DNA from 3 places in the Skermanella cutis genome. Region 1 is predicted to be linked to each of the others. Evidence: riboswitches for the same ligand, from Rfam matches in the RefSeq annotation. Region 1 holds a riboswitch; each other region holds the start of a gene.
The links. A riboswitch is a leader RNA that binds a small molecule or an ion and turns the genes downstream of it on or off. The one in region 1 is predicted to bind thiamine pyrophosphate.
Positions count from the first base shown of each region.

Region 2: it holds a riboswitch for thiamine pyrophosphate, as region 1 does, so the genes downstream of both, thiC (phosphomethylpyrimidine synthase ThiC) here and IGS68_RS02120 (ABC transporter substrate-binding protein) in region 1, are expected to answer to the same signal.
Region 3: it holds a riboswitch for thiamine pyrophosphate, as region 1 does, so the genes downstream of both, IGS68_RS19245 (ABC transporter ATP-binding protein) here and IGS68_RS02120 (ABC transporter substrate-binding protein) in region 1, are expected to answer to the same signal.

Region 1 is NZ_CP067420.1:447,588-457,378, reverse strand. It holds gene IGS68_RS02130 (adenosine deaminase) at 1-388, shown strand, start outside; gene IGS68_RS02125 (methyl-accepting chemotaxis protein) at 321-2,504, opposite strand; TPP riboswitch at 2,660-2,760, shown strand; gene IGS68_RS02120 (ABC transporter substrate-binding protein) at 2,817-3,944, shown strand; gene IGS68_RS02115 (branched-chain amino acid ABC transporter permease) at 3,941-4,816, shown strand; gene IGS68_RS02110 (branched-chain amino acid ABC transporter ATP-binding protein/permease) at 4,809-6,563, shown strand; gene IGS68_RS02105 (ABC transporter ATP-binding protein) at 6,560-7,297, shown strand; gene IGS68_RS02100 (hypothetical protein) at 7,334-8,407, shown strand; gene arsC (arsenate reductase (glutaredoxin)) at 8,442-8,876, shown strand; gene arsH (arsenical resistance protein ArsH) at 8,869-9,582, shown strand; gene IGS68_RS02085 (GDYXXLXY domain-containing protein) at 9,673-9,791, opposite strand, start outside.
Region 2 is NZ_CP067420.1:3,199,703-3,209,493, forward strand. It holds gene thiC (phosphomethylpyrimidine synthase ThiC) at 1-1,339, opposite strand, end outside; TPP riboswitch at 1,410-1,528, opposite strand; gene IGS68_RS15135 (hypothetical protein) at 1,595-2,506, opposite strand; gene IGS68_RS15140 (hypothetical protein) at 2,700-2,924, opposite strand; gene IGS68_RS15145 (EAL domain-containing protein) at 3,219-4,427, shown strand; gene IGS68_RS15150 (DUF3369 domain-containing protein) at 4,492-6,126, opposite strand; gene IGS68_RS15155 (PAS-domain containing protein) at 6,123-8,183, opposite strand; gene IGS68_RS15160 (IS110 family RNA-guided transposase) at 8,414-9,676, shown strand.
Region 3 is NZ_CP067420.1:4,121,870-4,131,660, reverse strand. It holds gene rnr (ribonuclease R) at 1-1,066, opposite strand, end outside; gene topA (type I DNA topoisomerase) at 1,114-3,960, opposite strand; gene dprA (DNA-processing protein DprA) at 4,004-5,131, opposite strand; gene IGS68_RS19255 (ABC transporter substrate-binding protein) at 5,211-6,182, opposite strand; gene IGS68_RS19250 (ABC transporter permease) at 6,189-6,944, opposite strand; gene IGS68_RS19245 (ABC transporter ATP-binding protein) at 6,976-7,743, opposite strand; TPP riboswitch at 7,736-7,844, opposite strand; gene IGS68_RS19240 (acetoin utilization protein AcuC) at 7,954-9,105, shown strand; gene IGS68_RS19235 (DUF192 domain-containing protein) at 9,165-9,638, shown strand; gene IGS68_RS19230 (class I SAM-dependent methyltransferase) at 9,651-9,791, opposite strand, start outside.

The DNA of each region.
Region 1 (9,791 bases):
CGTCCGCGCGATCGAGGACGCCGACCTGGTCCGCCGGATCGCCGGGGAAGGCATCGTGCTGGAGGTCTGCCCGACCAGCAACATCCGCACCGCGGTGTACGGCTCCTACGCCGACCATCCGCTCAATCGGCTGCGCGAGGCCGGCTGCGCCGTCACGCTGAACAGCGACGACCCGCCCTATTTCGCGACCACCCTGGGCGGCGAATACGGGATCGCGGCGGAAGCGTTCGGCTGGGGTGAGGACGACCTGCGCAATGCTACGGTGACGGCGCTGGAAGCGGGTTTCCTGGACGACGAAACGCGCGCTCGCCTGCGTCGGGTCACGTCGGCCGGCAGCCCAGCCGCAGGGCGCCCCAATGGCGGCCATGGACCAGGATCGGGGCACTGACGTCCTTCAGCAGCAGGAACTTGCCGCCGCCCATGTCGCGGCGATAGGTCTGGACCAGGGCCGGCGCCCGGCTGCGGGCGGCGGCGACGCCGGTGAAATCGTCGAACAGGCGGCGGTTGCGGCAGTTGGCGGCGTTCCAGGCCGGCTCGCCCGGCCGTTGGGGCTGCGAATATTTGAGGTTGTGGGTCGGCAGGTAGCCGTTGCGGTCCACCGCGACGCAGAAATCGATCCGCGCCTCCTTCCGGAGCACCGCCTCCTGGATCGGCGGCAGCAGGCGGTCGCACAGCTCCGTATAGGCGGTCAGGTACTGCTGGGGATCGGTCCCGGGGATCGGCTGGTAGGCGGTCGAGAACATCGCCGCGGCGCCGATGCCGCCCTCGTCGATGGTGTCGTCGAACAGGCCGGAGATCTGGCGCGCCGCCGCCTGCACGGTCTCGATCAGCGCCTCGTCGCCGCGGTGCCAGCGGTCCAGCGACTCGGCCAGAGCCGACCGGACGCCGGGCGCCAGATCCTCGAAATGGACGTGGAGAACCTCCCCCTCGACGGTCGCCGCCCGGGCCGCGACCTCGCCGATGCCCGGCAGGTCGAAGGAGACCAGGGCGCCCGGCGCGGCGGTCCCGGCCGCCAGCCGGACCTGGGCGCCGCCGCTGGAGATGTTCTCGACGCAGGCCGGCACCGTCCGCCCGTCGATCCGGCATTCGGTCTTCAGGTCCACCGTGACGCGCATCGCCCGCCGGCGCTCGGCGAAGCGGGAATTGCGCAGGCTGGAGATCACCCGCTTCTCGATGTTGACGACCTGTTCGACCAGTTCCGTCGTGTTGTTGCGCAGCTGGGTCGATACCGTGGTGGTCAGCCCCGCCTGGGTCGCGACGCTGCCGATCCGCTCGTGGACGCGGCGCACGCTGTCGGCCGTCTGGGTCACGGTCTGGGCGATGTCCTGGGTGACCGCGTCCTGCTCGACCACGGCGGAGGCGATGGCGGTGATGGTGTCGTTGACCAGCTCGACCCGGCCGGCCACGTCCGCGATCGCGGTGACCGTGTCGCCGATCGCCTTCTGCATGGACTGGATCTCGGACCGGATATTGCCGGTCGCGTCGTTGGTCTGGTCGGCAAGCAGCTTGACCTCGTTGGCGACGACGGAAAAGCCGCGCCCGGCCTCGCCCGCGCGCGCCGCCTCGATGCTGGCGTTGAGCGCCAGCAGCCGCGTCTCCTTGGCGATCTTCTCGATCAGCGAGGCGATCGCGCCGATCCTGTCGGACACGTCGGTCAGGTTGTTGGCGATGTCGCGGGCCGCCTGGGACCGCAGGGTGGCGTCCTGGGCCGCGCCGGTCGAGCGGTCCACCTGGCGCGAGATCTCGGCGATGGAGGCCGAAAGCTCCTGGGTGGCGGCGGCGATGGTCTGGGCGTTCACGTCGGCCTCGTGGGACGCCTCGGCGACGTGGTTTCCGTCCTCGCTGACCATGCGGGCGGCGCCCAGCACCTCGGTCGAGGCCGTCTCCATCGCCTCGGCCTTGCGGCGGACCAGCTGGACGGCGTCGTCCAGCTCCTGTTCGAAGGTGTCGGCGAGGTCGAGCAGTTCGTCCGTGACGTGCTGCTCGGTCGTGGTGTGGGTATAGACCGACAGCGCCAGTTCCGCTTCCATCAGCAGGGTGCGGATCAGCGTCGCCGCCTGGTCGGCCGCGGCCTGCCGGCTCCAGCGGTTGCGCTCGATCACCGAGCGGACCAGCCGCTCCAGGATGAAGGAATAGGCCGAGAGGTAGAACCGCGGCTTCAGCCCGACCCGGTGGTGGGCCGACCCGATCCGCTGCACCCGCTCCACGTACCGGGCGTCGATGCCGTCGACGAACAGCTTGTGCCAGTGGTCCTGCTGGGCGCAGATCAGCCGGGCGACCATCCCCTCCGCCGCGATCAGCTCCGCCGTTTCCGGAAAACGCTTCAGGAAGCCGTAGAAGTCGGTGAGGATGCCGTCCAGGTCGGCGTTGACGTGGGGACCGAGCTGCCGGAGCGAGCGTTGCGTGGCACCGTCGATCCGCCAGAGCGCCAGCTCGACCGACGTGCCATGGGACGGGGCCGCGTCAGGCTGAGCCCGCGCGTCGGACAGCTCGCGAGTATTCATCGGTCATCCCCCCAGTTGCAATCGCGGACAATCGGGCGCCGGGGTTGCAACGGCAATGATCTACGTCAAAAGAATTAGGCCTGACGGTCACGGACTCTCCTTCGGATAGGTGGGGCCGAGCCTTGACGGGGCGGTGCCGGACTGTCACTGTCGAGGCACGAAGGCTGGGGTGCCGGGCCGATCCGCCCGTGCTGAGAACATACCCATAGAACCTGATCTGGATCATGCCAGCGAAGGGAGCCGGTGGGACCGACCAAGAGAAGATCGCGGCACTCACGGGTTTCCGTTTCGCACGGAGGAAGGAAACCGAAGATGCCCGCCCGGAAGTCCCTGTTGTCCGCCGCCGCGTTCGCCGCCGCCCTGTCGTCCGCCGCCGGCCCGGCCGCCGCGGCCGACCTGGACATCCCGGTGCTGGTGCCGGTCACCGGCTTCCTGGCGCTGGAGGGCACCAGCCAGCGGAACGGCGCCGTCCTGGCGGTCCGCGAGGCTCCCGAAGGACTCGCGGTGCGGTCGGAGGTGATCGATACCGGGACCTCCCCCGAAGGCGCCGTGACCGCGCTGGAGCGGGCGTCCGGGCGCGGCGCCCCGACGGCGATCGCCGCCAGCATGCTGGGCACCCAGATGCTCGCCATGCTGCCGCTGGCCGACGAGTACGGCATTCCCCTGGTGACCGTCTCCGGCACGGCGTCGATCACCGAGCGCGGCAATCCCTGGGTCTTCCGCTTCTTCCCCGGCGACGGGGTCACCAAGACCGCCCATGCGCGCTACGTCGTCGAGGAGTTGGGCAAGCGCCGGCCGGCGGTGATCTACCAGACCACCGCCTACGGCCAGAGCGGCCAGGCGCACCTGCGCGACGCCTTCGCCAAGCTGGGCGTCGAGCCGGTGTTCGAGGAGGGCGTGGATCCCGGCATCCGCGACATGCTGCCGGTGCTGACCAAGGCCATGGCGGCCGACCCCGACGTGCTGGTCCTGCACCTGCACTCCGGCCCGACGGCGCTGTTCGTGCGGCAGGCGGCCGCCCTGAATCCCGGCGTGCCGATCGTCGCCGGCTCGGCGATGCACCAGCCCTCCACCGCGGCGCTGCTGGAGCCGGCCGAGCTGACGGGCGTCTGCGCCGAGACCTCGGCCTCGCCGGTGTCGGGCGGCTCGCCGGAGATGGAACGCTTCACCGCCGACTACCGCGCCGCCTTCGGCACCGAGCCGGACGCCTTCGCGCTCGGCCAGTACGACGGCATCCGCATGGTGCTGGACGCGGCGGCCAAGGGGGCGGAGACGCCTGAAGCCGTGCGCGACGCGCTGGCCAAGGGGACGTACCGCGGGCTCGCCATGACCTACCGCTCCGACGGCAGGGGCAATATGGCCCATTCCGCCGTGATCGTCTGCTACGACGGGTCGTCGCGCGTTCCCGCGGTGGCGAAGCGCTACGACGTGGCGCCGTGACGGGTGTCGCGCAGCTGCTGGTCAACGGCGTGGCGCTGGGCGCCGCCTATGCGCTGGTCGCCCTGGGCTTCGTGCTGGTGCTGAACGCGACCTCGGCCGTCAATTTCGCCCAGGGCGACCTGGTCATGGCCGGCGGCTTCCTGGCAGTGGCCCTGGCGGGGCTGATTCCCCTGCCCGGCATCCTGCTGCTGCCGCTGGTGGCGGCGCTGATGGCGGCGCTGGGGCTGCTGGTGTCGCTGCTGGCCTACCTGCCGCTTCGGCGCCGTCCCCCGGTCAGCGTCTTCATCAGCACCATCGCGGTCGGCATCATCCTGCAGAACGGCGCCACCCTGCTGTTCGGGCCGGAACCGAAGGCGGCGCCGGCGCTGTTCGGAGGCGGAACGCTGGAGATCGCCGGCCTGCTCGTGCCCGAGCAGTCGCTCGCGGTCGTGGCCGTGGCCGGGCTGCTGATCCTGGGCCAGCACTGGCTGTTCGCCCGCACCCAGCTGGGCCGGCGGCTGCGGGCGACCGCCCAGGATCCGGAGATGGCGCGGGCCTGCGGCATCCCCGTGACGGCGATGGTCGCCTTCACCTTCGCGCTGGGCGCCGCGCTGGCGGGCGCCGCAGGGCTGCTGCTTTCCAACCAGTTCTTCGTGACGCCCACGGCGGGCAGCGGGCTGATCCTGAAGGCCTACATCGCCGTGACCATCGGCGGCTGGGGATCGGTCGCGGGCGCCGTCGCCGGCGCGCTGCTGATCGCCGCGTTCGAGGTGCTGGTGTCCGCCACCCTGTCCTATTCGGCCGCGACGGCGGCGCTTTACCTGGCGCTGCTGGCGATCCTGGCGGTGCGCCCCCAGGGCCTGTTCGGCGAGGCGGCCCGCAGCCGTGCCTGAGTCCCGCCTCCCAGGAATCCCCGGACGCGGGGCCGCGCCCCTGCTGGCGGCGGCCGGCGCAGGCTTGGCGGCCTACGCGCTGCTGTTCGCCGATCCGTACGGGCTGCGGGTGCTGACCGTGGCCGGGGTCTACGCGCTGGCCGTGACCGGCTACCAGATGATCTTCGGCAATGCCGGCGCCCTGTCGCTGGCGCAGGGCACCTTCTACGGCATCGGCGCCTATGTCACCGGCATCCTGGGCAGCCGGTGGGGCCTCGGCTTCGAGGTGACCTTCCCGCTCTCGGTCCTGGCGCCGACCCTGCTGGCCCTGGTCGTGGCGGCACCGGTGCTCCGGCTGGAAAGCCATTATTTCGCCCTGGCGACGCTCGGCATCGGGCAGGTGGTGCTGCTCGCCGCGGTGGAGTGGCAGGGCCTGACCGGCGGCTCCAACGGGATCGCCGGCGTGCCGGGGATCGAGCTGTTCGGCTGGCGTCCCGGGCGGGGCCTGGGCCTGGCGCTGTTCGTCTGGACCCTGGCGGCGCTGGGCGCCCTGGCGGCGTGGCGGATCGGGCGGGGCCTGCGCGGGCTGGCCTTTCCCCTGATGCGCGACACGCCGGCGGCGGCCCGCACGCTGGGCATCGACATCGACCGGCTGCGGCTGGAATGCTTCGCCCTGGGCGCCGCCTATGCCGGCGCCGCCGGCGCGCTCGCCGCCCATATCCAGCGGGTGGTGTCGCCCGAGGTGCTGGAGTTCCCGGTCATGGTCACGATCCTGACCATGGCGGTGATCGGCGGGCTGGGCAGCGTCGCGGGGGCGCTGGCCGGCGCCGTCCTGCTGACCCAGTTGCCCGAGTGGTTCCGCGGGCTGGAAGGCGGCTACCTGTTGCTGTACGGCGTGGCCCTGCTGGCGACGGTGGTGGCGGCGCCGTGGGGGCTGGTCAGCCTGGCGGAGCGGCTGCGCGCGCGCTGGCTTCCCGAGCCGCCCCGCCCGCTGCCGTCCGCGCTGGCGCCGGAGCCCCGGCCGGCGGCCCCGTTCCGCGGCCCGGCACTGTATGTCGAAGGTTTCTCCAAGTCCTTCGGAGGCGTCCGGGCGGTCGACGGCGTCGGCCTGACGGTCGATCCCGGCGAGATCCTGGGGGTGATCGGCCCCAACGGATCGGGCAAGACGACGCTGATCAACCTGGTGACCGGCCTGGAGAAGCCGGACGCCGGCAGGCTGTACGTGCGGGGCGTGGAGCTGACCGGGCGGACGCCGCACGCGATCGCCCGCGCCGGCGTCGCGCGGACCTTCCAGACCGCCAGCCTGCCGCCCGGGACGGAGGCGCTGGGCGCCGTCGCGGCGGCGCGGATCACCCTCGACCGGGACGTACGGGAGGCGGAGGCGCACGCGATGCATTTCCTGGAAAGGGCCGGCGCCGCCGACCTGGCCCGCGAGCCTTGCGCCACCCTGCCGCCGGGGCTGCGGCGGCGGGTCGAGCTCGCCCGCGCCCTGGCCCGGCAGCCCGCCGTCCTGCTGCTGGACGAGCCGGCCGCCGGCCTGACCGAAGCCGAGCAGGCCGAGCTTGCCGGGACTCTCCGCGCGGCGGCCGACGCCGGTGCCGCCGTGCTGATCGTGGAACACAACATGCCGTTCCTGCTGCCGCTGGCCGACCGGATCACCTGCCTGGACGAGGGCCGCGTCATCGCCGAGGGGACGCCCGACGCAATCCGGCGCGACCGCCGGGTGCGCGCGGCCTACCTGGGATCGCCCGGGCCGGAGGTGCCATGAGTCCCCCGCCGCTGCTCGCCCTCCATGGTCTTTCCGTTTCCTACGGCGGCGCTCCCGTGGTGGATCGGGTATCGCTGGAGGTGAGGCCCGGCGAGGTGCTGGCCCTGCTGGGGGCCAACGGCGCCGGCAAGTCGAGCCTGCTGAAGGCCGTGATCGGCCTGCTGCCGGCGGCGGGCCGGGTGCTGCTGGACGGGTCGGACATCACCGTCCTGGCGCCGGAGCGGCGGGCGCGCCTGGGCATCGGCTACGTGCCGGAAGGCCGCAGGGTCTTCCCCGGCATGAGCGTGCGCGACAACCTGGAGGTGGCGAGCTTCGCGCCGGCCGCGGAGCGGACGCTGCTGCTGGACCGCGTCTTCGCCCTGTTTCCCCAGCTTCGGGCCAAGTCGGGCGAGCGGGCCTGGCGGCTGTCGGGCGGGCAGCAGCAGATGCTGGCGATCGGCCGCGCCCTGATGGGGGAGCCGCGCCTGCTCCTGCTGGACGAGCCATCCCTCGGACTGTCGCCGCTGCTGACGGCGCAGGTCATGGAGACGGTGCGCGAGATCGCCGCAGGGGGCACCGCGGTCCTGCTGGCCGAGCAGGCGGCGGCCCGCGCGCTGGAGGCGGCCGATCTCGGCGCCTGGCTCCGGCTGGGCAGGCTGGCGGAGACCGGGAGCGCCGCGGACCTGCGCAGGCGGCTGGAGGCCGATCCGGACTTTATGGGCAATCCCCTTGCGACGGGCCGGTCGGCCCTATAGCCTGCCGCCAACTCCCAGCGCAGCCGGATATTGAACGTGCAGTCTCATCTTCTCGCTCTCGCGCTCGGCGCCGCCATCGGCCTGTCGAGCGGCCTTCCCACCGCCGCACTGGCCCAGCAGGCGCCGGCCGGCGCCCAGCTGTCCGGGGCGCCGATCGGCGACTGGCGCGGCGGTCCCGTGGCCGATCCGAACGGCAAGTTCGTCTATTGCGTCTCGGAGAACCGCTTCGACAACAAGCTGGCCCTGGTGTTCGCCCGCAATCCCAACGGGGAGACCAACATCCTGATCGGCATCCCCGGCGCCGGCATGACCCAGGGGACCAAGTTCCCCATGAGCGTCCGGGTCGACGAGACGGTCAGGCGGAACTTCACCGCCGTCGCGATGGAGCCGGATCTGCTGGTGGTCCCCACCGGCAAGGACGACGAGCTCTACGAGGGCATGCGCAAGGGAAGCCGCCTGATCATGCAGGGGCCGACCGACACGGCGATCTTCCAGCTCCGCGGGACTTCCAAGGCGCTGGGCGATCTGCGCAGCTGCGTCCAGCAGGCGGTCTCGGGCGGCGGCCCCAAGCCGGGCGCCCCAGGCGGGGCCAAACCGGTCGCGGTCATCCTGCCGGAAGGGCTGCGGGCGCTGCTCGACGCCGCCGGCCTGCGCCAGGCGGTGCCGCTGTCGCTGGCGAACGTCCCGGAGGACCGCCGCCCCGCCGACTTCGCGTGGCGGCTGGGTCCGGTGTTCGGCGGCGTGCGCGGGCATCGGGCTCCGCCGGACGCGGATTTCGCGATGCTCACGACCAACTACCTGGACGCCCTGAAGCAGCGCTGCGGCGGCGAATTCAAGGCCGATCCGGCCGCGGTGGAAACCCTGCCGCGCGTGACCCTGCGGACCGCCATGGTCGCCTGCACCCCGCCGGAGGGCAAGATCAACGTCGCGATCCTGTTCTTCAAGAGCCAGGACAACGTCTTCAACGTGTTCTTCCATGAGGCGTCCGACGCCGACGTGGAGTTGGCCAAGAAGGCGCGCGACGGGCTGACCCAGGTCGTCCGCAAGCTCGGGTCGGAGCAGCCGCCGGCCGGCCAGCCGGCACCGGCCGCGCCGCCGGCGCAGAACTGACCGCCCGGGGACACGCCGAACGGGAGCAGGAACCGTGACCGTCACCATCTACCACAACCCCGAATGCGGCACCTCGCGCAATACCCTGGCCCTGATCCGCAACAGCGGCGAGGAGCCGGTGGTGGTCGAGTACCTGAAGGCGCCGCCGGGGCGCGACGAGCTGAAGGACCTGATCCGGCGCATGGGCGTGCCCGTGCGCGACGTGCTGCGCCGGAAGGGCACGCCCTATGACGAGCTGGGCCTGGACGATCCGGACCTGGACGACGACCGGCTGATCGACGCCATGACGGCGCATCCGATCCTGATCAACCGCCCGATCGTCGTCACTTCCCTGGGCGTGAAGCTGTGCCGCCCGTCGGAAACCGTGCTGGACATCCTGCCCTCGCCGCAGCGCGGCGCCTTCGCCAAGGAGGACGGCGAACGGGTGGTGGACGAGCAGGGCCGCCCGATCGGACCGGGACATGGATGACCGCGCCCCCGCCCCCGACACGCTCCCCGCGCTCAAGCCGGAGCTGCTGAGGCAGCCCGACCCCGCGAGCCTGGAGCCGGCGGCCCGGATGACCCATCCGCCGCGCATCCTGCTGCTCTACGGGTCCCTGCGGGAGCGTTCCTACAGCCGCCTCCTGGTCGAGGAGGCGGCCCGGCTGCTGCGGGCGATGGGGGCCGAGACGCGAATCTTCGACCCGCGCGAGCTGCCGGCCGCCAACGCCGTCGGCCCGGACCATCCCAAGGTTCGGGAGCTGCGGGACCTGTCGATCTGGTCCGAAGGCCAGGTCTGGTGCAGCCCGGAGATGCACGGGGCGGTGACCGGCGTGTTCAAGAACCAGATCGACTGGCTGCCGCTGTCGGAAGGCTCGGTCCGGCCGACCCAGGGCCGCACCCTGGCGGTGATGCAGGTCTCGGGCGGGTCGCAGAGCTTCAACGCGGTGAACACGCTGCGCCTGCTCGGCCGCTGGATGCGCATGGTCACCATCCCCAACCAGTCGAGCGTGCCCAAGGCCTACGAGCAGTTCGACGAGGCGGGCCGGATGCTTCCGGGACCGCTCTACGACCGGGTGGTGGACGTCATGGAGGAGCTGGTGCGCTTCACCTGGCTGCTGCGCGACCGGGCCGACTACCTGGTCGACCGTTACAGCGAGCGCAAGGAGGCGTTCAAGCTGCCGGAGAAACTGTGAAGGCACGTCGTGGAGGGTGCGCGTCCCGCGCACCTTGGGCGGCGGGACGCCGCCCCTCCGCACCGGGGCCGCTGGCCGGCAGCGGAAATTTCAGAACAGCCCCTCCTCGTGGCGGACCTCGCCGTTGACCAGGATGGCGGAGATCGCCGGGGTGCCCGCCCGGTTGACCGCGACGCGGATGTCGATCCGCTCGCCCTCCGCGGGCTGCT
Region 2 (9,791 bases), 2.8 Mb from region 1:
CGATGTCGGTGGTCAGCGGGCCGAGCGTGTAGAAGGGCGCTTCGCGGCAGACGTCGAGCTGCCGGTCCATGTTCTCCTTGATCCTGTGCATCGGCACATGGCCCGGCCCCTCCACCATGACCTGCACGTCGTGCTTCCAGGCGACCTGGGTCAGTTCGCCCAGCGTCTCCAGCTCGGCGAACTGCGCCGCGTCGTTGGCGTCGGCGATGGAGCCCGGCCGCAGCCCGTCGCCCAGCGAGAAGCTGATGTCGTAGGCCCGCATGATCTCGCAGATCTCGTCGAACCGGGTATAGAGGAAGTTCTCCCGGTGGTGCGCCAGGCACCACTTGGCGAGGATCGAGCCGCCGCGCGAGACGATGCCGGTCACCCGGCGCGCGGTCAGGGGGATGTGGGCGAGCCGGACCCCGGCATGGATGGTGAAGTAATCCACGCCCTGCTCCGCCTGCTCGATCAGCGTGTCGCGGTAGATGTCCCAGGTCAGTTCCTCGGCCCGGCCGCCGACCTTCTCCAGGGCCTGGTAGATCGGGACGGTGCCGATCGGCACGGCGGAGTTGCGGATGATCCACTCGCGGGTGGTGTGGATGTTGGCGCCGGTCGAGAGGTCCATCACGGTGTCGGCTCCCCAGCGGGTCGCCCAGACCATCTTCTCGACCTCCTCTCCCACGGAGGAGGCGACGGCGGAATTGCCGATGTTGGCGTTGATCTTGACCAGGAAACTGCGGCCGATGATCATCGGTTCGATCTCGGGGTGATTGATGTTGGCCGGGATGATCGCCCTGCCCCTCGCCACCTCGTCGCGCACGAACTCGGGGGTGACATGGTCGGGGATCGCGGCGCCGAAGGACCGGCCGTCCGGCACGGCATCGAGCGCCGCCTGCCGGCCGAGGTTCTCCCGGATCGCGACATACTCCATCTCCGGCGTGACGATGCCGCGCCGCGCATAGGCCATCTGTGTCACGGCGGCGCCGGCCCGTGCGCGTAGCGGCCTGCGGGCGGGGCCGGAGAACTCCTCCAGGTTGGCGCGCTGGCCCTGGCGCAGGCCGTTGTCCTCCGGCTTGACCGGCCGGCCGTCATAGGCCTCGGTATCGCCGCGGGCCGCGATCCAGCCGGCGCGCAGCGCGGGCAGGCCGCGGGCGATGTCGATTTCAGCAGCCGGATCGCTGTAGGGGCCGGAGCTGTCATAGACCCGGACCGGCGGCTCCCCGCTGCCCGGCTCCAGGTCGATCTCCCGCAGCGCCACCCGCAGGTCCGGGTACAGCGCGCCCGGAACATGGACCTTGCGCGACGCGGGCAGCGGCCCGGTGGAAACGGTGACGGTGGGATTGCTGTCTTTCGGCATCGTGATCTCCTGCTTCGATTGCGAGCGGAGATCCGGAATGCAGCGATGGATATGATGAGACCGGGCGCGGAGTCCTCGCCCTCTCCCCTTCCTACGCCGGCACGACCCGGATCAGGTTCAAAGGGTCTCCGCGTTGCCGCTAGGCCGACGGAATCTCAGCCCCCTATCGGGGCTCCCCTGGGAATACGCCGATCCTCAGTGCATCGCCGCCGCTTGTCAAGCCGTGAGTCGCCGTCACGCCCGATCCCGATATCCTCAGCGCGGCGTCAGGAGGTAAGGCCGGCTGCGGACCGCGACCGGGTCGGACTGGAATGTCTGGACCGCGTAGGCCTGGGCTCCTTCCAGCAGGTCCCGCATGACGATGCCCATCGGATGGGAACTCGCGCCGTAGGTCAGCCGCACGCGATCCGTCGGTCCGGCATCGGCGATGAAGTAGGTGTCGAAGGGCCGGGCGACGCTCCAGCGGCAGCCGACCGGGCCGGCCGCGGAAACGCCGTACCGGGTGACCGGGGAGATCGTGCCGGGGATCGGGGTCAGGCCGGTGGTATCGACCAGGGCGGTGAAGATGAAGTGGTCGGGCTCGTCGGGATCGCCGACCCTGAAGCCCCAGGTCTGCATCCACTCCGTCTCGGCAGTCGCGGCCGTGCCGTCGCGGACAGGATCGGGCGATGGCAGGTTGACCAGGAAGCCGGTCAGGAACGTCGGGTCGCCGAACAGGTCCCTGCCGACCGCGACGGCTGCCGGATCGTCGCACGGCACGAACAGGCGGTGGTTTCCCAGCAGCTTGGTCTGATCGTCGCCCATCAGCCACTGGTCGATGGTAACGTCGGGAACCTCGCCCCCGCGGCCTTCCGGAAAGGCTACCATGCTCAGTTCCAACTCCTGGACGATCCCGGCCGCCGACGGCGACCAGTGTTCGGGCGGCAGGTTCAGCCCGGCGGATCGGAAGGCGGCATGGACATGGAAGCCGAAGCTGACCGAGGCGCGGTCGCCGAAAATGGCTGGCCGCAGCCCGCTCCCTTCGAAGAGATCGACTACCCTGGCGGGATCGACGAGGTGATGGACCACGCAGCTGGACAGCGCCGCCTGATGGAACGGCGGTGCCACTCCCGGCGGGATCGAAGGCAACCGGGCGGGAGTATAGAGCTTCCTGGCTGTGGTCGGCATGTCCTGGCTTCCTACGGGGATGTGCGGCCAGGAGAGGTAAAACTTTCGATAGGCAAAACTCCACCTTTTTCTTCCGCGTCCGCATCATCGATCCGAAACGCCGGGAACGACTGCCGGAATCGCTGCCCGGGGGATGGAGACGGGTGACGAAGGCCCCGCCGCGGCCTCCTCCGGATCGCGGCGGGACGAGGTCCTATTTCTCGGTCTTCGCGAGGACGTGGAGCGCCTGCGCCCACAGGAAGTATTTGCACGTCGCCAGCTCTTCGATCGTGTCGATACCGAAGGCTTCCTTGAGCTTGAGCGCGTCGCTTTCGGTCACGCCCGCCAGGGCGGCAGGAGATTGCGACATCAGCTGCTTGGGCGTCATGCCTTCGTAGGTCTTGTCGAGAATCGCCTTCAGGCTTTCGATTGCGGCCATCGCCAGCTCCCTTGTGGAGGTTACAACCCATTACAAAGTTAACCAACAAACCTATGCGCTTACTTCGAGTGACGGCACCGATATGTATATCACGCAAGAAAAATCCAAGGCTTGGAGCAGCTGTCCCGCCCCGTTACGAACGGAAAACTCCGTTTGCCTTACGAACGATAAGACTCCGTCGCCAGATTATTTGACCGGTTCGGCCCATCTTTACAGAATTCGGATTAAGCCGTATTTTCCTGAAATTGCTTTATTCCGTTCCGGCAGCCGGCGACCCATCGTGGAGACCCTCCCTTGATCCGCAAGACGTTTCGACCAGGTGCAACGATCTTCTTCGAGGGACAGCCCGCCGACTGCGCCTACATCGTGGAACGGGGACAGGTCGAGATCTGCGCGACCCGGGACCGGACCCACATCACGCTGGCGACCCTCGGCCGGGGCGAGATCTTCGGCGAGATGGCGGTGCTGGACGACAGCGTCCGGTCGGCCGCGGCCCGGGCGACGGAGGAGACCGAGGTGCTGATCATCCGGCGGGATCAGCTGAAGCGGCGCATCCAGGAGGTGGAGCCGGTCGTCGGGCAATTGCTCGGCAGCCTGATCAGCCGGTTCAGGCAGGCGCAGAGCGGGCTTCTCAACGACCTGCCGGGCCGCGACCGGGGGACGGCGAACCATCTGGTGGTGTCGGCGCCCACCGGCGGCACCGAGCGCGGCGAATCGGCGCTGAACTGGATTCACCGCGAACACGACCTGGAACGCGGCCTCGGCGCCGGGGAGTTCGAGCCGTTCTTCCAGCCGATCGTGACGATCGCGGGCGGCGAACTCGCCGGGTTCGAGGCCCTTGCCCGGTGGCGCCATCCCGACCGCGGCCTGGTGCCGCCCTGCGAGTTCATCGATCTGGGCGAGAAGAGCGGCCTGATCCGGCAGATCGACCTGGCCATCATGGCGGATGCCTGCGCGCTGCTGCGCCGGACGGCCGGCGACCGTCCCCTGCCCTTCCTGAGCGTCAACCTGTCGTCGCAGCATTTCACGGACATGGACGTGGTGACCGGCCTGGCGGAGCGATTGGCGATGACCGGCTTCCCCGCCGACCGTCTGAAGGTCGAGCTGACCGAGACGGCGCTGGTCCACGATCCCCACCAGGCCTACGAAGTCATGTGCAGGATCAAGGACCTCGGCGTGACCCTGGCGCTCGACGATTTCGGGACCGGCTACTCCAGCCTTTCCTACCTGCACAAGTTCCCGTTCGACGTGCTCAAAATCGACCAGTCGTTCGTCCGGGCGCTGGGCGAAGTGGGACGCACCCATCATATCGTCGAAACCATCATCACTCTGGCCCGCCGCATGGGCATGGAGGTGGTGGCGGAAGGCGTCGAGACGGCCGACCTGATCCGGCCGCTCCGGGAACTGGGATGCACGTTCGGCCAGGGCTATCATTACAGCCGGCCGGTCCCGGCGGACGTCATGGGCGGGATGCTCGATCGACCCATCGCTTCCCGAGAGTAACCGGCACCGCCGTGGCAGCTTCATGGGGACCTCTGGACGCCGCCCCCACCCGTAGGTCCCGCGGTCAGCCTATCCCCTCCTCGTCCAGGCCGCGGTCCAGGATCGTCAGGAAGGCGTCGACCACCAGCGGGTCGAAGTGGGTCCCGCTCTGGGACTTGAGATGGTCGATGGTGTCCTGGAGGGTCCAGGCCTCCTTGTAGGGGCGCTTGTGCATCAGGGCGTCGTAGACGTCGGCGACGGCGGTGATCCGGCCGCCGACCGGGATCGCCTCGCCCTTCAGGCCGGCGGGATAGCCGGTACCGTCGTATTTCTCATGGTGGGTTTCCGCCACCTCGGCGCCGAGGCTCAGATAGCTGCGGCCCGGAACCATCTTCGCGACCTCGCGCAGGACGTTTCCGCCGATGGTGGGGTGTTGGCGGATCACGGCCATCTCCTCCTCCGTCAGCCGGGCCGGCTTGTTCAGGATGCTGTCTGGCAGGCCGACCTTGCCGACGTCGTGCAGGATGCTGGCGAGGCCGATCTGGTCGACGAAACGGTCGTCGATCTCGCCCGGGAAGGCGCCGCGCGCCTTCAGCTCCGCCGCGATCAGGCCGGTGAGCCGTTCGATCCGGCGGACATGGTGGCCGGTGATCTCGTCCTTGAACTCGGCCAGCTTGCCCAGCGCATAGACCGTCGCCTTCTGGGCGTTGAGCACCTGTTCGTAGAGATAGACGTTGTCGAAGGCGATGGCGACCTTGCCGCAGAAGATCTCCAGCAGGTTGCGGTCCAGGTCGCCCAGGGGCGGATGCCCCTCCAGGTAGACGACGCTGGTGGAATGGTTGCGCGAGCGGAACACGATCACGCTGTGGTCGGCGCAATAGATGTTCCGCCCCTCGTCCAGGGAGCGCCGGATGTCGGAGATGGCATCGGCCGACAGGATCCGTTCGAGCGGCTGCCCGGACTCCACGCCGAGCATTTCGGAGCTGGCGAGCACCCGGAGCGCGCCGACCGGCGCGGCATCGCCGTCCTGGCACACGGTGCAGAGCAGCGATCCGGTCGCCCCGTGGATCAGCGAGCGGAGCTGGAGCAGGACCCCCTCGACGAACTGGCTCATGGAACGGTGCTCGAACAGGGAGGCCGATCCGTCGATGATCTTTTCCAGCCCGCGCCGGCTCATGTCGATGCTGACGATGTGCTGGTAAGACCGCAGGGCGGCGACCACCGCCGTGAACAATTTCTGGGAGGTCAGCTCGCTCTTGGACTTGTAGTCGTTGATGTCGTAGTTGACGATCACCTGCCGCTCTGGCGCCTGTCCCGGCTGGCCCGTGCGCAGGATGACCCTGACCTGCTCGTTCCCCGCCGTGCGCCGGATGAATTCGACGCAGCGCAGGCCGGCGTCGTCGGTCTCCATCACCACGTCGAGCAGCACGACCGCGGTGTCGGGATGCTCCAGGATCAGGTGGCAGGCTTCCGACGCGCTGAAGGCGCTGATGAACTCGAGCGGCCGCTCGTCGAAGACGAAGTCGCTGAGGACGACCTTGGTGATCGCGTGCACCTCCCGGTCGTCGTCGACGATCATCACCTTCCAGGGCTTGGTCCTGCGCCGGTTCGCCGTCGGGTCGTCACCCGGCGGGGCGGAGGCCTCGTCGCCCTCGCCGTCCGTCTCCTCGGCGAACAGCAGGTCGTCGTCCTCGCCGATGTCTCCGTCGATGGCTGTCATCGCTCGTCGATCCAAAGCTCCACTTGACCCGGAGCGGTCCTGGGAATGGCGAGGATGAAGGCGGCGCCCTGGCCCACTTCGCTCATCACGTCGATGGTGCCGCCCAGGCTCTGGGTCACGATGTTGTAAACGATATGCAGTCCCAGTCCGGTCCCGCCCGTTCCCCGCCTGGTGGTGAAGAAGGGTTCGAAGATGCGCGCCAGGTTCTTTTCCGGGATGCCCCGGCCGGTGTCGGCATATCGTATCACCACGGTGGCGCTGTCGCGCAACTGGGCGGAGATGGTGATCTTTCCGATCTGCCCTTCAGAGAAGCCATGGAGGAGGGAGTTCATCATGAAGTTGGTCAGCACTTGCGATAATGCACCCGGATAACTGTCGATTTCAAGGTCGTGCGGGCAGTCCACCACGACGGCGTGCTGGGCCTGCTTCAGGCGCGGCTTCAGGCTGAGCAGGATCTCGGCGATGTAGGCCGACAGGTTGAAGCGGCGCCGGATGTCGGTGGACTGGTCAACCGCCACCTGCTTGAAGCTCTGGATCAGCTCGGCCGCGCGGCCGATGGTGGCCACCATGATCGCGGAGGTCTCGACCGCGGTTTCCAGGTAGCGCTCGGCTTCGGACTTCTTAAGCTTGCCGCCCTGGAACTGGGCGCGGAACTCCGCCGTCCGCTCGCCCAGGTGGGACGCCGCGGTCAGGGCCGTGCCGATCGGCGTGTTGATCTCGTGCGCCACCCCGGCCACCAGGGAGCCGAGCGCCGCCATCTTCTCCGCCTGGATCAGGCTGTTCTTGGCCTGCTGAAGGCTGGAATAGGCCAGCTCCGCCGCCTCCTTCGAGGCGCGCAGCTCGTCCTCGGCGGCCTTGCGCTTGGTGATGTCGGTGTAGCTGCACACGAAACCGCCGCCCGGCAGGCGGTTGCTGCGCGCCTCCACCACGGTCCCGTTGGGGCGCCGCCGCTCGTAGATCGGCCGGCTTTCGAGCAGCGCCCGCTGGTCGCCGCGGAACAGTCCGATCTCCGACTCGGGCAGGGTGTCGAAGTCGCCCTGGTCCGCGAGATAGCCGGCGATCTCGTCCTTGGTCGGGCCGCTCTCCAGGAATTCGGCGGGCAGCCCCAGAAGATCGACGCAGCGCCGGTTCCAGCCGATCACCCGGAGGTCGCGGTCGGTGATCAGCATGGCCTGGTCCATGTTCTCCAGCGTGGCCTTCAGCATGGCCCGCTCGACCGCCAGTTCCTGCTCGATGCGCTTGCGCTCGTTGATCACGTTGACCGCGGTCAGGCTGGCCTGTTCGCCCTTGTGGTCGAACAGCCGCGCGGAAAGCAGCGCCCAGAAAGGCCGCTTCATGCTGTCGGCCAGTTGCACCTCGAATTCGTCCACCTGACCGTCCTGGCGCAGCAGGACGCCCAGGCGCCGCCGCTCCTCCTCGACCACGTAGAAATCCGTGGCATACCGCCCGACGGCCAGGTCGGAGGCGATCCCGAACAGCTCGGAGGCCCGCCGGTTGATCTGGAGGATCTTCGCGTCCGAAGTCCTGGCGAGGACCAGCGGCACGGGTACCGCGTCGATCAGCTCGCGCTGGACGTCCTCCGCCTGTTTCCGCGCCGTGATGTCGGTGAACCCCACGAGGAAGGCGTCCTCGCCATGGTAGGGGATCAGGACGGCCGACAGGGTGACCCAGAAGATCCGGCCGTCGGCATTGCGCAGCCTCACTTCGCGCTCGTCGATCCGGCCGGCCTGCTCCAGGGCTGCCTGGACGTCCTCGTAGTCGACCCGCTTGGCGTACTTCACCGTGGAGCGGCGGCCCATCATGGACGCGGCGTCCTGGTTGGCGATCCGGGCCAGCGGCGTATTGACGTAGAGGACGACCTCGTCGCAGCGGCGCAGGACGGCGACCGGGAACGGTATGGCGTCGAGGATTAGCTGCTGGCCGGCCCGGGTGGGATCGTCCGCGCCGCCATCGCCGTGCGGGGCGGACGGTGCGGGCGAGGATGTTCCGCCGGTCAGGTCGGCGGGAGAGAGGCCGGGCGGCGGGAGCCGGCCCGGTCGGCGCCGGCGTCCGGCCAACCATCCTGTACCCTTCACGGGTCGAATGGTCAGCGGTATCATAGCGCCGTTGACTGATCGGGCCGATCCGCCGGGAGCAACCTTTTGCCCCCTGTGTCACGAACACCTGGGGGGGACGCGTGCCCCGGCGGCAGGCCGCGGCTGAGGCCCAGTGGGGAGTCAGCGCCAAGCGAGCGCCAGTACAGGGGTGGATCCAGGCTGCGGCGGCCCATTTGGATGGGAGCCCTTGAATGAGTGAGATGTTCGACTGGTATGTCGGCATCGACTGGGCGAGCGAGGTTCATCAGGTCTGCCTGGTCGATGATCGTGGCGTGGTACGCGGGGAGCGCGCGGTGCGCCACAGTGGCGAGGAACTGGCCGGTCTGGCGGCTTGGCTGATCGAGACCACGGGCGCCGCTCCGGAACGCATCGGCATTGGCATCGAACTGCCCCACGGTCCGGTCGTGGAGAGCCTGATGGAACGCGGCTTCGCGGTGCACGCCATCAATCCCAAGCAACTCGACCGCTTCCGGGACCGATTTTCAGTTTCCGGAGCCAAGGACGACCGGCGCGATGCCCGGGTGTTGGGCGACAGCCTGCGCACCGATACCCGCTGCTTCCGGCGCCTGAGGCGGGATGAGCCCAGAATGATCGAACTGCGCGAACGGCTGCGCATGACCGAGGAGTGTAAGCACGAGCGCGTTCGCCTGACCAATCGGATGCGCGAGCAGCTCTGGCGCTATTACCCGCAGATTCTGGACCTATCCGACGATCTGTCGGCGGCATGGTTGCTGGATCTTTGGGCGCTGGCGCCAACGCCGGCCAAGGCGCGCCGGGTGCGCGAGAGCACGATCGCCAAGCTGCTGAGGAAGCATCGGATTCGCCGGCTCGACGCCGCCGAAGTGGTGCGACGCCTGCGTCGTCCGGCGCTGACGGTGGCGTCCGGCACGGTCGAGGCGGCGAGCGCCCATGTCGGCGCTTTGCGCGACCGGCTGCGCCTCGTCAACCGCCAGATCTCGGCGGCCGAGCGGCGGGTCGACCAGATCCTGACCGAGTTGGCGGCCTCTCCAGAGGAACCGGAGGCGGTGCCGGGGCAGCCGCCACAGCAGAGCGACGTGACGATCCTGCGCTCCTTGCCGGGGGTTGGGAGGATCGTCTGCGCCACTCTGCTGGTCGAGGCCGGCGAGCCCCTGAAGGCGGGTGACCATCAAGCCCTGCGGGCGCTGGCCGGCGTGGCGCCGGTGACCCGGCGTAGTGGCAAGAGTTGCATCGTGCTGATGCGTCAGGCCTGTTGCCAGCGTCTGCGCGACGCAGTCTATCATTGGAGCCGTGTCGCGGTCCAATGCGACGCCACCTGCAAGGTGCGCTATCAAGCCCTGCGCAAAGCCGGCCACAGTCATGGCCGGGCGTTGCGCACGGTCGGCGACCGGCTGCTGGAAACCGCTTGCGCCATGTTGCGTGGCCGCGGCTTGTACGACCCGCAACGCGCCGGGCGGACACGCCAAGCCGCCTGAAGCAAGCCTCTGAAACTGGGCGGAGGTGATACTGTCCCTTACATCCGATGGAGGCGGCGCTTCCGGCGGAACGGCACGAGTCAAGCCCGTGCCGCCATCGGCGGTGACCCGCAGG
Region 3 (9,791 bases), 2.3 Mb from region 1:
GATGGACCGCCAGGCAGGCGCGGTCCTCCCCCGGCCGCAGCGAGCAGAGATCGTTGGACAGGGCCTCCGGCAGCATCGGCACGACCCGGTCGGGGAAATAGGCCGAGTTGCCGCGCTGGAACGCCGCCCGGTCGAGCGGCCGGCCGGGGCGGACATAGAAGGCGACGTCGGCGATCGCGACCAGCGCGTGCCAGCCGCCGGGCACCTCCGGATCGGGCTCGGCCCAGACCGCGTCGTCGAAGTCCCGCGCGTCGGCGCCGTCGATCGTCACCAGCGGGATGTCGCGCAGGTCGGTGCGCCCCTCCAGGGTCGGCGGCTCGGCGCGCCCGGCCTCCTCCAGCGCCGCCTCGCTGAAGACGGTGGGGAGGTCCTGGGAATGGATCGCGATCAGGCTGATCGAGCGCGGGTTCGCCATGTCGCCCAGCCGCTCGACCACCTTGGCCTGCTTCAGGCCGAACCGGCTGGACGGCAGGACCTCCGCCACCACCAGCTCGCCGTTCTCCGCGTCGCCCGAATGGGCCGGGGTGACCAGGAACTCAGCCCGCTGGCGCTTGTCGGTCGGGCGCAGCCGGGCCCCGTCGGGCGTCATCTCGTAGATGCCCAATACCCGCGCGGTGCCGTGCTTCTCCAGCTTGCGGATGGTCCGGCCGGCATAGACCCGGTCCTTCTGCCGGCTCAGCTGGGCCAGCACCCGGTCGCCGGGCAGCAGGGCAGGGTGGCCGCGCCGTTCCGGCTGCATGTAGATCTTCGGCGGCGGCTCGTCCGAGGTCCAGGCCACCGGGCGTGCCAGGACCTCGCCGTCGGTGTCGATCTCCACCACTTCGAGCACGCCGACCGCCGGCAGCGCCGCCGGCGGGGCGAGCCGCCTCGCCCTGTCGCGCTCGATCGCGCCCTCGCTCTCCAGGTCCCTCAGCAGCTCTTTCAGGGCGATGCGGTCGTCGCCCCGCAGCCTGAACTCCCGCGCGATCTCCCGCTTGCCGACCGGAACCGGGCTGTTGCGGATGAAGGCGAGGATTTCATCCCGTGACGGGAAAGCGGCGGGTTTCTTCTGGTTCTCTTCAGCCAAGGGAGTTCTGTTTTCTCCGTCAGGGAGGGGACGTGGTTACCGGCGGATCAATCGCCCGACGCGACGGCGCGGGCCTTCGGCTTCGCCGAGGTGGCTTTCGGGTCGGCTGCCTTAGAAGCGGCGGCCGGCTTCTTGGCCGGAGCCTTCTTCGGTGCCGCCTTGGCCGCCGGCTTCTTCGCCGGGGCCGCCTCGGCGTCCTTCGCTTTCTCCTCGGGAGCCGCCTTGGCGGCCTTGCCCTTCGCTGCAGGCACCTTGCCGGAGTCCTTGGCCGCCTTGGCGTCTAGCAGCTCGATCGCCTGCGCCAGCGTCAGCTCCTCGGCGTTGGGGACCATGGCCTTGGGCAGCGACGCCATCAGCTTGCCATGCTTCACATAGGGCCCGAACCGGCCGTTGTTGAGGCTGACCGGCTTGCCGTCGCGCGGATGGTCGCCAAGGGCGCGGCCGGGCACCTGGGCCGGTCCCTTCTTGGCTTCCGCCAGGAGCACGACCGCCCGGTTCAGGCCGATGGTCAGCACGTCGTCGTCCGGAGCCAGGGACTTGTAGGTCGATCCCAGCTTCAGGTAGGGACCGAACCGGCCGATGCCGGCCGTGATCATGTCCTTGGTCTCCGGGTGCGGCCCGACGTCGCGCGGCAGCGCCAGCAGCTTCAGCGCGGTCTCCAGGTCGATCTCGGTCGGCGACATGCCCTTGGGCAGGGAGACCCGCTTGGGTTTCTCCACCTCGGCCTTGGGCTTCGCCTTGGCCTTGCCTTTGGTCTTCTTGGCTCCGGCCTCGGGTTCCGGCTCGGGTGGCGGCGCCTCGACCGGCGGAGCCGCCTCGCGGCGCGGCCCAAGCTGGACATAGGCGCCGTACGGCCCGCGCCGCACGCTGACCGGCAAGCCGGTCTCCGGGTCGTCGCCCAGCTCGCGCGGCCCGTCGGCCAGGGCGTCCGCCTCCTCGTCGCCGGTCGCGACCGCCAGCGAACGGGTGTAGCGGCAGTCCGGATAGTTGGAGCAGCCGATGAAGGCGCCGTTCCGGCTCAGCTTCAGGCCGAGCCTGCCGGCGTGGCAGGACGGGCAGACGCGAGGGTCGGTGCCGTCCTTGGTCGTGTTGGGGAAGAAGTGCGGCCCCAGCTCCTTGTCGAGCTCGTCGATCACCTGGGTGATCGTCAGGTCCTTCGTGCCCTCCACCGCGGCGGAGAAAGCCTTCCAGAAGTCCCGCAGCACCGTCTTCCAGTCGAGCCTTCCGCCGGACACGTCGTCCAGCTTGGTCTCCAGGTCGGCGGTGAAGTTGTACTCGACGTAGCGCTCGAAGAAGCTGGTCAGGAACGCGGTCACCAGCCGGCCGCGGTCCTGCGGGACGAAGCGCCGCTTGTCCAGCTCGACATAGTCGCGGTCCTGGAGCACCTGCATGATGCTCGCATAGGTCGAGGGCCGGCCGATGCCCAGCTCCTCCAGCTTCTTCACCAGGCTCGCCTCGGTGTAGCGGGGCGGCGGCTGGGTGAAATGCTGCTCGGCATCGACGGCGCCGCGCTTCATGGCGTCGCCTTCCTTGACCGGCGGCAGCCGCGCCTCGGCCTCGTCCTCGGCGGCGGACTTCTCGTCCACCGAGTCGTCGCGCTCCTCCTGGTAGACCCGGAGGAAGCCGTCGAACAGCACGACCGAGCCGGTCGCCCGCAGCACCGCCTTGCCGTCCGACGACGCGATGTCCACCGCCACCTGGTCGAGCACGGCGCTTTCCATCTGCGAGGCGACGGTCCGCTTCCAGATCAGCTCGTAAAGACGCAGCTCGTCCCGCTCCAGCTGGTGGGCGACGTCGTCCGGCCGGCGCAGCAGGTCGGTCGGCCGGATCGCCTCGTGCGCCTCCTGGGCGTTCTTGGCGGCCGACTTGTAGATCCTGGGGCTGTCCGGCACGTAGTCGCCGCCGTACTGGGAGTCGATCAGCTCGCGCACCTGTCCGATCGCGTCGTTGGAAAGCTGGACGCCGTCGGTCCGCATATAGGTGATCAGGCCGACCGACTCGCCGCCGATATCGACGCCTTCGTAGAGCTTCTGGGCGACCCGCATGGTCCGGGTGGCGCCCATGCCCAGCTTGCGCGACGCCTCCTGCTGGAGGGTGGAGGTCGTGAAGGGCGGGTAGGGGTTCCGCTTGACCTGCTTGTGCTCGACCGAATGGACGGCGTAGCTCAGCGGCTTCAGCCGCTCGACCACCGCGTTCGCGGCGCCGGCCTCGCCCAGCGCGAACTTGTCCAGGCGCTTGCCGTCGAGCTGGGTCAGCCGCGCCTTGACCTGGGCGCCGCCGGCGGTCTGGAAGACGACCTCGATCGACCAGTATTCCTGCGGCCGGAAGACCTCGATCTCCGCCTCGCGCTCGCAGATCAGCCGCAGCGCCACGGATTGGACGCGCCCGGCCGACCGCGATCCCGGCAGCTTCCGCCACAGGACCGGTGAGAGGGTGAAGCCCACCAGATAGTCCAGCGCGCGGCGCGCCAGATAGGCCTCGATCAGCTCGCGGTTCAGGTCGCGCGGGCGCTTCATTGCGTCCAGGACGGCGCCCTTGGTGATCTCGTTGAAGGTGACCCGGCGGACATCGACCTTGTCCAGCAGCTTCGCCTCGCGCAGCACCTCCTGGACGTGCCAGGCGATCGCCTCCCCCTCGCGATCCGGGTCGGTCGCCAGGAAGACATGGTCCACGCCGCGGATGGCGCGCGAGATTTCGTCGACATGGCGCTTGGATCGGTCGCCCAGTTCCCAGGACATGGCGAAGTCTTCCTCGGGACGAACGGAGCCGTCCTTCGGCGGGAGATCCCGAATATGGCCGAAGCTGGCCAAAACGGTGAAGTCCGGACCAAGATACTTGTTGATCGTCTTCGCTTTGGCCGGGGATTCGACGATGACTAGATTGCTGCCAGACAAGCGAAATCCGCCTCTTGTTTGCGTTCGGTCACTTTTTCAGTTTTTATTGCTGAATCAGGACGACCTGATTTCCGGGCAGATGCTGAACCCGACCCGCAAGGTCGAGCTCAGTCAGCACGCTCCGTACTACCGACGCAGACAATTGGCACCCTCTGACCAGTTCGTCAACGGGGACCGGCGTATAACCCAGGCATTCCAGCAGCCGGTCGCGGATTTCCTCGAAGCTCGCATCATCCAGGTGCATGGGCTTCGCGGCGGAGAACAGGTCCGGCTCCCGCTCCCGCATTTTCGGCGCCTCGACTCCCGCGAAGGCCTGGATGATGTCGTCGGCGCTCTCGGCGAAACTGGCACCGGAGCGCAGCAGGTCGTTGGGTCCGCGCGAGCGCGGATCGAGCGGCGAGCCCGGCACCGCGAAGACCTCGCGGCCCTGTTCGCCCGCCGTCCGCGCGGTGATCAGCGATCCCGACTTGGGCGTCGCCTCGATGATGACCACGCCCAGGGACAGGCCGGAGATGATGCGGTTCCGCCGGGGGAAGTGCCGCGCCATGGGCTGGGTGCCCATCGGGCATTCGGCCACCACGGCGCCCTGCCCGGCGATCCGGGCGTAGAGCGCGGCGTTCTCCTCCGGGTAGATCACGTCGACGCCGCCGGCCACGACGGCGACGGTGCCGCTGTCCAGCGAGCCCAGGTGCGCGCTGGTGTCGATCCCGCGCGCCATGCCGGAGACGACGACGAACCCGGCCGCGCCCAGTTCGCGCGCCATGGTGTCGGCGAACCGCTTGCCGTTGGTCGAGGCGTTGCGGGCGCCGACCATGCCGATGCAGCGGCGGCCCAGCAGGTGGGCATGTCCCTTCACCGCGATCACCGGAGGCGCGTCCTCGATCATGGACAGCGGCAGGGGGTAGTCGGGCTCGCACGAGGCGATAAGCCGCACCTCCGCCTTCCGGGCCGCCGCGATCTCCCGCTCGGCCTCCGCCTTGGAGCAGATGCGCAGCGGCGCCGTGCGGCCTCCCCGCCGGGCGAGGTCGGGCAGCGCCTTCAGGGCCAGCGTGGCGGTGTCGTAGCGTTCCAGCAGACGGGCGAAGGTGACCGGGCCGACATTCTCGGTCCGGATCAGCCGCAGCCAGTCGATCCGCTCGGCATCGGAGAGTGCGCGTCTCAGTTGAGTCATGCCGCACGATACCGCAGCCGGCGGCATGATCAACGCCTGCCGCACACGCGCGCATGCGGCAAAATGGCAAAGACGGTCCTCAGCGAAGCTCGACCGCGTAGTCCGCCAGTCTCGGCACCTCCCCGATCAGCTCACGTTCCTTCAGGAACCGGGCGAACCGCTCGTATCGCCTCGCGTCCAGTGCCGCCGGGCTGTGGGCGAAGCGGGGCAGGGTGTCGCGCCAGGCGCGCCGGTTCAGCTCGTCGTCCAGTTCGGGGTTGGCCTTGACGAACAGCTTCCACGACTCGTCCGGATGGTTCATCAGGTACAGCGTGCCGCGCTCGACCGCGTCCAGGAAGCGGGGCAGGCGGGGGTCGGCGGCCTTCTCGCGGTTGGCGACGATGACCAGCTCGTCATAGGGCGGGACGCCGTGCTCCTCCGGATAGAAGGCGCGCCCGGCCTTGCCCTCGATGTCGAGCTGGTTCAGCTCGAAGTTCCGGTAGGCCCCGACCACCGCGTCGACCTGTCCCGACAGCAGCGCCGGCGACAGGCTGAAATTGACGTTGACCAGTTCCACGTCGGACAGCTTCAGCCCGGCGTTCTCCAGCATCGCGCCGAGCAGCGCGTCCTCCAGCCCGCCGACGGAGTATCCGACCTTGCGCCCCTTCAGGTCCGCGATCGACTTGACCGGCCCGTCCGCCAGCACGACCACCGTGTTCAGCGGCGTCGCGACCAGCGTGCCGATCCGGGTCAGCGGCAGGCCCTCGGCCGCCTGCATCTGGAGCTGCGGCTGGTACGAGATGGCGAGGTCGGCCCGGCCGGCGGCGACCAGCTTGGGCGGATCGTTCGGGTCGGCAGGCGCTATCATCTCGACCTCCAGCCCGGCGTCGCGGAAGTAGCCCATCTCCCGAGCCACGTACAGCGGCGCATGGTCCGGGTTCACGAACCAGTCCAGCAGGACCGTGAGCTTGTCCTGGGCCGATGCCGGCGCCGAGGCGGCGAGGCCGGCCGCCAGGACCAGCCCCGCCAGCCCGGCCTTCAGGATGGATCGGCGCGATGCTTCGGTACGCATGGGTGTTCAGTCCCTCTCTTCGTCTGGATTATTGTCGGGCTGCCACGGCAGGGCGCGGCGCAGCAGGGCGTCCACCGCGAAATAGAGCGCCACCGCGATGGCGGCCAAGGTCAGCAGGGCGGCGAACATCAGGTCCACCTGCATGCGCCCGTTGGCGTGCAGCATCAGGTATCCGAGGCCGGCCGAGGCTCCGACCCACTCGCCCACCACGGCGCCGATCGGCGCGACCGCCGTGGCGACCCGCAGGCCCGAGGCGAAGGCTGGCAATGCTGCCGGCAGGCGGATCCGCACCAGCGTGCTCCAGCGCGACCCGCCCATGGTCCGCGCCAGGTCCAGCCAGCCCGGCTCGGTCCGGCGCAGCCCGTCGAAGAAGGCCGAAGTGACCGGGAAATAGATGATCAGGGTCGCCATGGCGACCTTGGACGCCATGCCGTAGCCCAGCCACAGCACCAGCAGCGGCGCCAGCGCGAACACCGGGATCGCCTGGCTGAACACCAGCACCGGCATCAGCCAGCGCCGCGCCGGCCGGAAATAGCTGAGCGTCAGCGCCGTGGCGGCGCCCAGCACGACGCCGAGCGCCAGCCCGCCCAGGATCTCGCCGATCGTGAACAGGGCGTGGTAGCCGATCAGGCCGGCCCGCTCCCACAGCGCCATCGCCACCCGCGCCGGATCGGGCAGGATGAAGCGCGGCACGCCGGTCGCCCAGACCAGCGCCTGCCACGCGGCGATCAGGACCGCCGCGGTCACCAGGGGGCGCACCATGGGCCGTACCGCCCGCATCATACTGCCCGCATCATGATGACAGCCGCCGCAGCAGCTCGGCCTGGCGGACCAGAAGCGCCGGATCGTCGGCCGGCCGCGGCGGCGAACCCTCGGGCGAGATCGCCGGACCGATCTCCGCCGGCTGCCCCGCCATCACATGGATCCGGTGCCCGATGCGCAGCGCCTCCAGCGGGTCGTGGGTGACCAGAAGCACCGTCCTGCCCGCCAGCAGCCCGGCCGCCAGTTCCTGGAGCCTCAGGCGGGTGATCGCGTCCAGGGCCGAAAACGGCTCGTCCATCAGCACGACGGGACGGTCCTCCATCAGGGTGCGGGCCAGGGCCACCCGCTGGCGCATGCCGCCCGACAGCTCGGCCGGCCGGGCTTGCAGCCGGTCGCCCAGCCCGACCGCGTCGAGCAGCCCGCGCGCCCGGTCCACCAGGGCGGCGCCCACCGCCTCGCCGCGCAGCCTCGGCCCCAGCAATACATTGTCCAGCGCGCCCAGCCAGGGCAGCAGCAGGTCCTGCTGCGCCATGTAGGCGACCCGGCCGTCCAGCGGCTTCCCGTCCTCCGCCGCCAGGACCGTGGGCGGCTCCGGATCGGCCAGCCCGGCGATCAGCCGAAGCAACGTGGTCTTGCCGACGCCGCTCGGCCCCAGCAGGCAGGTGCAGCGACCGCCTTCGAGCTCGAAATCCAGGCCGTCGAACAGCCGCACGCCGCCATAGGTCAGGCGGGCCCGCTCAATCCTTACGCCGATGCTGGGAAGACGGGCCGACTCGGTCGGCCGCACGAGGTCGTGCATGGGTCACTGATCCCTACGCCGGTATCAACCGGATCAGGTTCCAGGGGTCGTCCCGCGTCTTGGGACCTCTCAGCCGACCATCGGCTCCCCCCAGTGAGGTTGGACGGACTATTGCAAGTCCATGACGCCCTGGCAAGGCGCCTGCATACCGAATACGCAGATAAACGCACGGAGTTGACGAAACCCGGGGAGCGGCCTAGGTCAGCTTCCATGCTGAACCAGTCCCAGCCCGCCCAGTCTCAGTTCGCCCAGTCCCAGCCCATCGGTCCGCTCTTCATCGGAAGCGAGATCTACCGGGCCTCCACCTATGGCAAGAAGCACCCGCTCGCGATCCCGCGGGTCTCCACCGCGATCGATCTTTCCCGTGCCATGGGGTGGCTGGACCACCGGGCCTACCTGGACAGCCCCAGGGCGACGCCCGACCAGCTCGCCCGTTTCCACGATCGCTCATATATAGAGACGGTCCGCCGGGCCGAGGCGGAGCAGCGGCTCGATCCGGAGGCGCGCGACCGCTACAATATCGGCCGGCTGGAGAACCCGATCTTCCCCGAGGTCTTCCGCCGCCCCGCCACGGCGTCGGGCGGATCGATCCTGGCCGGCCGGCTGCTCGCCGAGCACGAGGGGGTGATCTACAACCCCGCGGGCGGGACCCACCATGGCCTGCGCGACCGGGCCAGCGGCTTCTGCTACTTCAACGACCCTGTGCTCGCGATCCTGACCATGCTCGACGGCGGGTTGCGGCGGGTCTATTACGCGGACCTGGACGCCCACCACGGCGACGGGGTGGAATATGCCTTCGCCGACGACGACCGGGTGCTGACCGTGTCGGTCCACGAGGGCACCCGCTGGCCCTTCACCGGCAAGGTCGGGGACCGGGCCGGCGGCATGGCCCGCAACCTGCCGGTCCCGGTGGAATTCAACGATTCCGAGCTGGACTACATCCTGGAGAACGCCCTGATGCCGCTGGGCCGGGGCTTCACCCCCGACGCCGTGGTGATCCAGTGCGGCGCCGACGCCCTGGCCGACGACCCGCTGAGCCGGCTGGAACTGTCCAACCGCGCCCTGTGGAACGCGGTCCGATCGCTTGCGACCCTGGCGCCTCGGGTCCTGGTGCTGGGCGGCGGCGGCTACAATCCGTGGTCGGTCGGCCGCTGCTGGACCGGCGTCTGGGCCACCCTCAACGGCATCGACCCGGACGTCCCGGTGACCCAGGACGCCGAGGAGGTGCTGCGCGCCCTGACCTGGAGCCGCCGCCAGGGCCAGAACCCGCCGGAACACTGGTTCACCACCATCGCCGACGCCCCGAGGCCCGGCCCGGTGCGCGACGAGATCCGGCAGGTCGTGGACGCCGTCATGTCCTGACGCTACAGGATTCGCCCAAATGCTTTACATATGGGGCGGGCTCCTGTAGCGACTGGACCATGGCTGCCGCGATCATCCGAACCTTCACCCTCGTCCTGCTGCTGGTTGCGGCCGGTCTGGGTCCCGTGTCCGCCGCGGAGACGTTCCGCACCGACCGCCTGACCATCGAGACCGCGTCGGGCGGAAAGTATCCCTTCGCGATCGAGGTCGCCGAGACTCCGCGCCAGATGGCGCAGGGGCTGATGTTCCGCGAGACCATGGCGCCCGACGCCGGCATGCTGTTCGTCCTGCCGCAACTCCAGACCATGTCCATGTGGATGAAGAACACCTTCATCCCGCTCGACATGGTGTTCATCGGCGCCGACGGCCGGATCGTCAACATCCACGAGAACGCGGTGCCCCAGTCGCTGGACACCATCAGTTCCGCGGGCCAGGTCAAGGGCGTGCTGGAGATCAACGGCGGCATGGCCGCCCGGCTGGGCATCCGTGCCGGCGACCGGGTGGTCCACCCGGCCTTCCAGCAACAGGGCTGACCGGGCTGACCCTCAGGGGCGCTTGCGCGCCAAGGTCAGCCCGTCGCCCAGCGGCAGCAGCACCTGTGTCACCCGCTCGTCGGCATGGACGAAGGCGTTGAACGCCCGGAACGTCTCGGTCTTGGGCTTGGTCGCTTCCGGATCGGCGACCGT